Regions from separate parts of the Bradyrhizobium sp. SOJA106 genome, predicted to be linked through region 2. Evidence: predicted binding sites of a transcription regulator. Region 2 holds the regulator's gene; each other region holds the start of a gene.
The links. Region 2 encodes PhoB, which activates phosphate uptake and scavenging genes when phosphate is short. Its sites were predicted from a motif close to TGTCATNNANCTGTCAT; they were not measured.

Region 1: AC5V87_RS01800 (DUF2794 domain-containing protein) is a predicted target of PhoB. The motif match lies at 1,499-1,515, and genes of this name have one in related genera.
Region 3: AC5V87_RS27300 (UDP-2,3-diacylglucosamine diphosphatase) is a predicted target of PhoB. The motif match lies at 1,613-1,629, and genes of this name have one in related genera.

The regions. Positions count from the first base shown of each region.
Region 1 is NZ_CM182549.1:368,622-371,892, reverse strand. It holds gene AC5V87_RS01810 (Bax inhibitor-1/YccA family protein) at 1-145, shown strand, start outside; gene AC5V87_RS01805 (GNAT family N-acetyltransferase) at 434-964, shown strand; gene AC5V87_RS01800 (DUF2794 domain-containing protein) at 1,064-1,435, opposite strand; gene AC5V87_RS01795 (DUF1223 domain-containing protein) at 2,036-2,812, opposite strand; gene acnA (aconitate hydratase AcnA) at 3,031-3,271, opposite strand, start outside.
Region 2 is NZ_CM182549.1:8,024,724-8,027,994, forward strand. It holds gene AC5V87_RS37920 (aspartate aminotransferase family protein) at 1-111, opposite strand, end outside; gene AC5V87_RS37925 (GcrA family cell cycle regulator) at 568-1,080, shown strand; gene phoB (phosphate regulon transcriptional regulator PhoB) at 1,182-1,889, opposite strand; gene phoU (phosphate signaling complex protein PhoU) at 1,912-2,628, opposite strand; gene pstB (phosphate ABC transporter ATP-binding protein PstB) at 2,640-3,271, opposite strand, start outside.
Region 3 is NZ_CM182549.1:5,789,544-5,792,814, reverse strand. It holds gene AC5V87_RS27310 (PAS domain S-box protein) at 1-308, opposite strand, end outside; gene thiD (bifunctional hydroxymethylpyrimidine kinase/phosphomethylpyrimidine kinase) at 635-1,435, shown strand; gene AC5V87_RS27300 (UDP-2,3-diacylglucosamine diphosphatase) at 1,653-2,465, shown strand; gene AC5V87_RS27295 (glycosyltransferase family 4 protein) at 2,479-3,271, shown strand, end outside.

The DNA of each region.
Region 1 (3,271 bases), 610 kb from region 2:
GCTGAAGAACGACTACATCTACGGCTACGCTTCGGCCGGCGGTGACATCGCGGAGCGCGCGGCCATCACCGGCGCACTGTCCTTGTACCTGAACTTCATCAACCTGTTCACGCTGCTGCTACAGCTCCTCGGCCAGCGCGACTAAGCGCCAGACCCGAGAGAACGGACACGAGCCCCGGCCGAAAGGCCGGGGCTTTTGTTTTGGGCCGGTAGCAGCCACATACGCGGCGTCATCGCCCGCCTTGTGCGCAATTGCGCACTGGGGCGGGCGATCCAGTCTTCCAGATGCAGTCGTGATTGACCGAGAGGCCGCGGCGCACTGGATTCCCCCGCCTTCACAGGGAATGGCGGCGGAGCAAGTGGAGCAATGACCGGGTGAAGAAGCGGCGGAGCCTCTTCCAGCAACCGGGCGAAGCCTCTAGAGTCTGCGGCCATGTCCGCACCCGATATCAGGCCCACCACTGAGGCCGACCTTCCCGCCATCACCGCCATCTACCAGCAGGCTGTCCGCGAGGGCACCGCGACGTTCGAGCTGGATCCGCCCGACCTTGCCGAGATGACGCGCCGTTACCGCGCGCTGATCGACGGCGGCTATCCCTATCTCGTCGCCGTGCTCGACGGCCGCATTGCCGGCTATGCCTATGCCGGCGCCTATCGGCCACGCCCGGCCTATCGCTTCACGGTCGAGAACTCGATCTATCTCGATCCGAGCTTCCACCGCCGCGGCATCGGCTCGCTGCTGCTGGAGCGGCTCATCACCGAATGCGAGGCGCGCGGCTTCCGCCAGATGATCGCGGTGATCGGCGATTCCGCCAATGCGGGCTCGATCGGCGTGCACACCAGGGGCGGCTTCAAGATGATCGGCACCCATCCCAATGTCGGGCTGAAATTCGGCCGCTGGCTGGACACGGTGATGATGCAACGCGACCTCGGCGAGGGCGCGAAGACGGTGCCGGGGAAGTAGGTCTCGTAGGGTGGGCAAAGCGATAGCGTGCCCACCAGGCGCGGCGATAGAGAAAGAACGTGGGCACGGCGCTTGCACCCTACGGCACCGGTCGCGCGGCTAGACCACCGCCAGCTTGCGATCGATCACCAGCAGCACGCGCTCGAGCTCGTGGCCGCGGCGCAGGATCAGGCCGGTGGCCGAGATCACGCTGTACATGCCCTGCTTGCGCGCGAGGCGCGGGTCCTTCTCGATGCGGTAGATCGGCACTTCCGAGGCGCGGCGATAGACCGAGAACACGGCGCGGTCCTTCAGGAAGTCGATGGCATAGTCGCGCCACTCGCCGTCAGCGACCATGCGGCCGTAGAGATTGAGAATACGATGCAGTTCGAGCCGGTTGAACGTCACCCGGCTCGGCTGCGCGTTCGCCGCGGCGGGCCGCGCCGCCGCGCGCTGCTCGCTCGGATCGGCATCCTCCGACGTCAGGTTCATGGGAGCGCCTCCTCATCGCACAGCACCATCGTGCCCGCGAAACCGTCCCCGGAACCGCGGATCATGACAATCGCATGATTGCGCCAACCGGTCCTCGCCGCAAGGGCCGTTGCAGGAACTCGGAAAGGACGTCGGGGCTCAACCGATCCGATCGGGTGCGAACAATCCCACACGCAAAAGTGGAACTCTGTCGCGGCAAACCGTCACGGGATCGTTAGCAGGAATCATACTGTCGCCGCTTTTCCGCCCAGCGCCCGCCGCCCTGCACTGCGAAAAGATTCGTGTGCGTTGGCCCGGTCCTTTCGGTTCCGGATTCCTCAGCCCCCAGCCCCCCGGGGTCGAACAGGATCGGGTCTGTACGCGCGACAAGGAGGGCCAACGCAAGTTGGTCCTTTTTTGTTTGTGTCGGATTGTTTCTGGCGCGACGAATTCTCTCGAAACATCCGCGCGAAGATACTCTCTCCTCACCTGAGGAGCCGCGAAGCGGCGTCTCCAAGGATGAAAGGCCGAGCTGCATCAGCGGGGCCAGCATGGTTCGAGACGGCCCTGACGCGCCCCCTCACCATGAGGGTTGAGAGCAGAGCACGACGCGAGAGCGAATCAATGCAGCGACGTGTACGCCGCGCCCAGCATCGGACCGGGCTTGTCGCGGCTGCCGTCCTGGACATAGACCACCGCGCCGTCGACGCCGTCCCGCGCGAGGTTCTCGACCGGCACGGTCCAGCTTTCCGAACTGCCGGTCCAGTCGCCGACCTTGAGCAAATTGCGCACTACGTTGTGGTAGGTGATCTGCTGTCCGCGATTTTCGCCGCGGCTGATCGAGATCGGCACCGATTTGGCGACCGAGCAGATCCAGACCTCGCCACGCGAGACCGCCGGCTCCTTGCTCGCGGCCACCGACACGTTGATCTGCTTGCCCGAGAGCGACATCGTCACCGGCACGCTCATCACGCCGCTGCTCTTGTCGGTCTTGCCGATCGCATTCTCGATGCCGGCACGATCGCTGCCGATGACATGCGCCGAGCCATTCACGACGACCTGCGGCGTGTAGACCTCGCGGTCGCCGCGCATGCGTGAATAGGCGCGCTGCCGCGCCGAGAAACGCGAATCCGCCAACGTGTCCTTCCAGCCGAGATAGTCCCAATAATCGATCGGCATGCTCAGGGCGATGATCGAGGGATCGCTGGAGAGATCGCCGATGATCTTGTCGGCGGGCGGGCAGGACGAGCAGCCCTGCGAGGTAAACAATTCGACAACGGCGCGCGGATCGGCGTGGGCGGGACGGATGATGGCGACGATGGCGCAGATGCTGAGCGCTCCCGACCAGAGTGCACCGGACCAGCGCGAAACCAGATTAGAAGCCGTCATTGTCGTCATGTCGAACGTCACACATCGTCAGTCGTTGGGGGAAGCTTATCGCCTGATGGTCACCGTAATCTTACGGGGTGCGGCATGTTCAATCGTCCAGGGCGGAATTTCCGCCGGGCGAGCCCATCCGAAGCATGCCGCAAACGCGCGAAGGCGGCCTTGTGATAGGCCGCCTTCGCTTAACCTTCTACTCACTTCGCAGTGAGCCATCGTTCACAAATCCGCGCTTACGCCGCGAGCTTGCGCAGCACGTAGTGCAGGATGCCGCCGTTCCGGTAGTAGTCGAGCTCGTCCAGCGTATCGATGCGGCAGAGCAGCGAAACGCGCTGCAACGAACCGTCACCGGAGACGATCTCCGCGGTCAGCTTCTGGCGCGGCTTGAGGTCGCCGACGAGGCCACGCAGCGTGACCTTCTCGTCGCCCTTCAGGCCGAGCGACTGCCATGAGGTGCCTTCCTCGAAGGTCAGC
Region 2 (3,271 bases):
GAGATAGCGCTCGCCGTTGGTCGCGATCAGCCAGCAGCCTTCGCCGCGCTCGAAACCGAGGTCGGCCCTGGCGAAAACGGGGAGCAAATGCGGCGCGGCGCTGTTGGTCATGACGATCACTTGGATGTTGCGGACGGCCTGAGTGCGTTGCGCAACGCACCATTGACCGGCCCGGAAAACGAAACGTGCCGCCTTTTAAGGGCGGCACGCACGACTATCTTATGCTTGGTGAGACGGGTGTCAATGCCGCCCGAAAAGCCCCAGGAAACGCTGAATCCGTAGTCTTGCGGTGCCGATTTTGCGGGATTTTTCACCACGGAACATGTGGAAGCGAGTCGGCGGACTCTTGCGCGCGAGTCACGCCATATTGTAGCGTTTGGACTGTCAGATACGACATCTCGTGCAGCAGTTCTGATCCCAAGAGTCCTCATGTACCGGCGTAAACGTTCGGGCGCACCTTGTGTGCCCGGCGAGCCTTAAGGGATTCTGGCGGCACGGGTTTTTCAAGGCTTAGGCATTCGCTGTGAGGCCCCAGGATGGCTGGCCGGCAGCGAGGGAAAGGGTGCAATGACGGTTTTGACCTGGTCCGATGATCGCGTCGAGCAGCTGAAGAAGCTCTGGGAGGCCGGACTTTCGGCCAGCCAGATCGCGGCCGAGCTCGGCAATGTGACCCGCAATGCCGTGATCGGCAAAGTGCACAGGCTCGGCCTGTCCGGCCGCGCCAAGAGCCCCTCGTCGGCCGCGCCCCGGCCGCGCAAGGCGCGTCCCGCGCAGCACATGATGCGCGTGAGCCGCCCGATCTCGCGCGGCAACACCGCGCTGGCGCAGGCCTTCGAGGTCGAGGTGGAGGCCGAGCCGGTCACCTACGACAACGTGGTGCCGATGAGCCAGCGGCTGTCGCTCCTGGAGCTGAACGAGGCGACCTGCCACTGGCCGGTCGGCGATCCATCGAGCCCGGATTTCTTCTTCTGCGGCGGCAAGGCGCTCTCCGGCCTGCCCTATTGCGCGCAGCACTCGCGCGTCGCTTACCAGCCGGCGGCGGATCGCCGCCGCGCGCCCGCGAAGCCGGGCACGCGCTGAGCACTGCTTCAACGACATCGTCCCGGCACGCGGCCGGGACGATCCGAAGCAAAAAAGCGCGCCGCTCGGCACGCTTTTACTTTGCTCGCTTGCAGCCGTTCTTACGTCTGCTCCGCTTTCGCGAAGCGATCGTCCAGCGCGTAGCCGGCGCCGCGGACGGTGCGGATCGGGTCCTGCTCGCGGCCGAGATTGAGCAGCTTGCGCAGACGGCCGATATGCACGTCGACGGTGCGTTCGTCGATGTAGATGTCGCGGCCCCAGACGCTGTCGAGCAGCTGCTCGCGCGAGAACACGCGGCCGGGATGCTCCAGGAAGAACTCCAGCAGGCGATATTCGGTCGGACCGAGATCGATCGGCCGGCCCGAGCGCGCGACGCGACGCTTGTCGCGGTCGAGCTCGATGTCGCCATAGGCGAGCACGGTTGCGAGCCGCTCCGGGCTTGCGCGCCGCAAGAGGCCCTTCACGCGCGCCAGCAGCTCCGGCACGGAGAACGGCTTGACGATGTAATCGTCGGCGCCGGTCGCAAGACCCCGCACCCGCTCGCTCTCCTCGCCGCGCGCGGTCAGCATGATGATCGGAAGCTGCTTGGTCTCCGGGCGGGTGCGCAGCCGTCGGCACAGCTCGATGCCGGAGAGGCCCGGCAGCATCCAGTCGAGCACGATCAGGTCGGGGATGTGCTCCTTGAGACGGGTGTCGGCGTCGTCACCGCGCATCACCGTCTCGACGTCATAGCCATCGCCTTCGAGGTTGTAGCGAAGCAGCTCGGTGAGAGCTTCCTCGTCTTCAACCACCATAATGCGCGCGCCCATGGTGTCGTCGCTCCTTGACTCTTCAGCTATTCGGGATCGTCGTGGCAAAGGTCGTCATGTCACCCTTCGGCCGCTTGTCGGTGATCGCCTGGCCCTCGATCATGTAGAACACGGTCTCGGCGATGTTGGTGGCATGGTCACCGATGCGCTCGATGTTCTTGGCGCAGAACATCAGGTGAATGCAGAACGAGATGTTGCGCGGATCCTCCATCATATAGGTGAGAAGCTCGCGGAACAGAGAGGTGCAGATGGCGTCGACTTCCTCGTCGCCCTTCCACACCGCCATCGCCGCCGGCAGGTCGTGCGCGGCATAGGCGTCCAGCACCGACTTGACCTGCTGCTGCACGAGGTCGGTCATGTGCTCGAGGCCGCGGAACAGCTTCAGCGGATGAAAGTCCGTCTCCAGCGCCGCGACGCGCTTGCCCATGTTCTTGGCGAGATCGCCGATGCGCTCGAGATCGGTGGCGACGCGCATGGCGCCGACGATCTCGCGCAGGTCCACCGCCATCGGCTGGCGGCGGGCGATGGTGAGCACGGCGCGCTCCTCGATCTTCTTCTGGAGCGCGTCGATCTCGGCGTCGGTCGCGACCACGCGCTGGCCGAGCACGACGTCGCGACGGATCAGCGCGTCGACGGAATCGACGATCATGCGCTCGGCGAGGCCGCCCATCTCGGCGACCAGGCGGGTGAGCTCCTGGAGGTCGGTGTCGAAGGCCTTTGCGGTATGTTCAGAACCCATATCCCGTCTCCTCAGCCGAACCGGCCGGTGATGTAATCCTGCGTGCGCCGATCGCTCGGCGAAGTGAATATCTTGCTGGTATCGTCGAACTCGATCAACTCGCCGAGATACATGAAGGCGGTCTTGTCGGAGACGCGGGCCGCCTGCTGCATGTTGTGGGTGACGATCGCGATCGTGTAGTTCTCGGACAGCTCCTGGATCAGCTCTTCGACCTTGGCGGTCGAGATCGGGTCGAGCGCCGAGCAGGGCTCGTCGAACAGGATCACCTCGGGCCGCACCGCGACGGTGCGGGCGATGCAGAGGCGCTGCTGCTGGCCGCCGGAGAGCGAGAGGCCGGACGCATTGAGCTTGTCCTTGACCTCGTTCCACAGCGCGCCGCCGCGCAGCGCCTTCTCGACGCGGTCGTCCATCTCGGACTTCGAGATCTTCTCATAGAGACGGATGCCAAACGCGATGTTCTCGTAGATCGTCATCGGGAACGGCGTCGGCTTCTGGAACACCATGCCGACGCGGGCGCGCAGCAGGTTGAGGTCCAGCTTGGGGTCGAGGATGTTGGTCTGGTCGAGCATCAGCTGGCCGGTGGCGCGCTGGCCCGGGTAGAGGTCGTACATCCGGTTGAAGATGCGCAGTAGGGTCGACTTGC
Region 3 (3,271 bases), 2.2 Mb from region 2:
GCGGCCGTGACCGCCTTGACGAGGCCCTCGATGCCGTAGACCGGGACCCAGAGCGTGTAGATCGCCAGCACGTGCGTCAGGCCGCAGGCCATGATGAAGATCGCGAACGCCCAATAGACCCAGCCGAATTTGAGGTCGCGCCGCTTGGTGACGAGAATGGCAAGGGCAAACGGGATCGAGAAATAGGCCGCCGCGATGATCGCGTCGGAGAGGACATGGAGCCAGATCAGTTCGGGTTCCCACAGCAGGCAGATGCCGTGCGGCGAGAACATCGAGGAGTCGAGGATGCGTTCGAGAAAGGCCCACACGGTTCCACCCCCAAGCTGGCATTCAAGGCCTCGCGGGCCGAGGCGGCCCGCTTCACTGGCGCCGTTGGACGGGTCCCGCCGCCCAACCTCTCACGCATGGACGCACACGCCGAACGCGAGACCATACCAAGGGGACGGCGCGGTTGCATTTTGCAAGCCCGCACGATTGCGGGGCGCCGGGCCGCGCAGGATCGGCTCCACCTGATTCGGGGGGGCCGTCGGCACAGCGAATCACGACTGCCCGCGGCCCGCAACGCTTGCTGGCGTTCTCCGGCCGCGCTAGGACAGGCCATGGCGCTGTCCGTATCAAGAAGATGTCTCCCGCGATGACGACGCCGGTTGCGCTCACCATCGCCGGCTCCGATTCGAGCGGCGGCGCCGGCATCCAGGCGGACCTGAAGACCTTTGCTGCGCTCGGCGTCTACGGCGCCTCCGCCATCACGGCGCTGACGGCGCAGAACACGCGCGGCGTCACCGGCATTCACGCGGTGCCGGCCGATTTCGTCACGGCTCAGATCGACGCGGTGTTCTCCGATCTCGAGGTCGGCGCGGTGAAGATCGGCATGGTCGCCCAGGCGGCCAGCATCGCTGCGATCGCGGCCGCGTTGACGCGGTGGAAGCCCGGCCATATCGTGCTCGATCCCGTGATGGTCGCGACTTCCGGCGACCGCCTGCTGGCGTCCGAAGCCGTGGACGCGCTGCGCACGAAACTGATGCCGCTCGCCTCGCTGATCACGCCCAACCTGCCGGAAGCCGCCGCGCTGCTCGAAGAGCCGGTCGCGGCGAGCAAGGCCGAGATCGAGCGCCAGGGCCGCCGCCTGCTGGCACTCGGCTGCCGCGCGGTGCTGATCAAGGGCGGGCACGGCGAGGGCAGCGAGAGCATCGACTATCTCGTCGATTCCAGGAAAACGGTCGCACTTGCCGCGCCGCGCGTTGTCACACGCAATACCCATGGCACTGGCTGCTCGCTGTCGTCGGCGATTGCGGCCGGGCTTGCCAAGGGCGAGGCTATCGAGCGTGCCGTGCAGAGCGCCAAGGCCTGGATCAGCGCGGCGATCGCCGCCGCCGACCGCTTCAGCGTCGGCCACGGCCACGGGCCGATCCACCATTTCCACAAGATCTATTGACGCCGCCCTCGTGCGGCGCGGCGGCTCCCGGCGTTAATCAATAGCGCCTTTGGGGTTCCGTAGCTTTGCGGGCGATCTCCACCGCTTCATGTCGCCTGATTGTCGCATGCGACTGATATTCGCGGGGAGGGCGAGGCATGGTTTGATTCGTATCTGAGGGCGCCTCAAAGGTTCAGTCGTCATCCCCCTGTCACGGGAAATTGTTACGGGCGGTCGCATGGGAAGTTACGATGTGAGTGACGAGAGCCCGGAGCGGCGCTTTCGCACGTTGTTCATCTCCGACGTTCATCTCGGAGCCCGCGGTTCGCAAGCCGATCTTCTGCTCGACTTCCTGCGCTACCACGATGCCGATACGATCTATCTCGTGGGCGACATCGTCGATGGTTGGGCGCTGAAATCGAGCTGGCACTGGCCGCAATCGCATAACGATCTCGTCCAGAAGCTGCTGCGCAAGGCGCGCAAGGGCGCCAAGATCATCTACGTGCCCGGCAATCACGACGAGTTCCTGCGCAACTATTACGGCACGCATTTCGGCGGCATCGACGTCGTCGAGAACACCGTCCACACCGGCGTGGACGGCAAGCGTTACCTCGTCATCCACGGCGACATCTTCGACCTCGTGGTGCAGAACGCGCGCTGGCTCGCCCATCTCGGCGACAAGGCCTACGACTTCGCGATCCAGATGAATCGCTTCGTCAACTTCTTCCGCCGCATGTTCGGCGTGCCCTATTGGTCGCTGTCGCAATGGGCCAAGCAGAAGGTTAAGAACGCGGTGAACTATATCGGCGCGTTCGAGCAGGCGCTCTCCGCCGAAGCACGGCGCCATGACGCCGACGGCGTGATCTGCGGCCATATCCACTACGCCGTGATCCGCGACGAGGCCGGCATCCGCTATATGAATTGCGGCGACTGGGTCGAGAGCTGCACCGCGCTGGTCGAGCACGACGACGGCCATTTCGAGATCATCACCTGGGCCGACCAGCTGCGGAAGCCGGCGCCCGTTCCGCAGGTGGCAGCCAGAGCTGCGTAACAGAGGCGGCTTGATGCGCATCCTGATCGCGACCGACGCCTGGCACCCGCAAGTCAACGGTGTGGTTCGGACGCTGACCAAGCTCGCAGAGGCCGCCAAAGGGCTTAGCGTCGAAGGTCTTGGCGCCGAAGGTCTTTGCGTCAAAGGTCTTGGCGTCGAGTTTACATTCCTGACGCCGCAATCGTTCCGCACCTTCGCAATGCCGAGCTATCGCGACGTGCGGCTCGCGATGCCGCGGCCGGCGCGGATCGCCAAGCTGATCGAGGAGGCACGCCCCGACAGCATCCATATCGCGACTGAAGGGCCGATCGGCTTGATGGTCCGCCGCTATTGTCGCCAGCGCAAACTGCCGTTCACGACCAGCTTCCACACCCGTTTTCCCGAATATGTCCGCGCCCGCGTGCCGGTGCCGGGCTCGCTGATCTGGCGGGCGCTGCGCCGCTTTCATGCGCCGAGCCGCGCCGTGATGGCGGCCACGCCGGCGCTCGCCTGCGAATTGACCGAGCGCGGTTTCGACAATGTCGTGCTGTGGCCGCGCGGCGTCGACACGCACTTGTTCCATCCCCGCGCCATCGACCTCTGCCTGCCCGCGCCGGTGTTCCTCTCGGTCGGCCGCGTCGCGGTGGAGAAGAATCTCGAAGCCTTCCTGGAGCTCGACCTTCCCGGCACCAAGGTCGTCGTCGGCGACGGCCCGGCGCGCGCCTCGCTGGAAGACGCCTATCCCGATGCGATTTTCCTCGGGGAGAAGCACGGCGAGGCACTGGCGGAGATCTATGCCGCGGCCGACGTGTTCGTGTTTCCGAGCA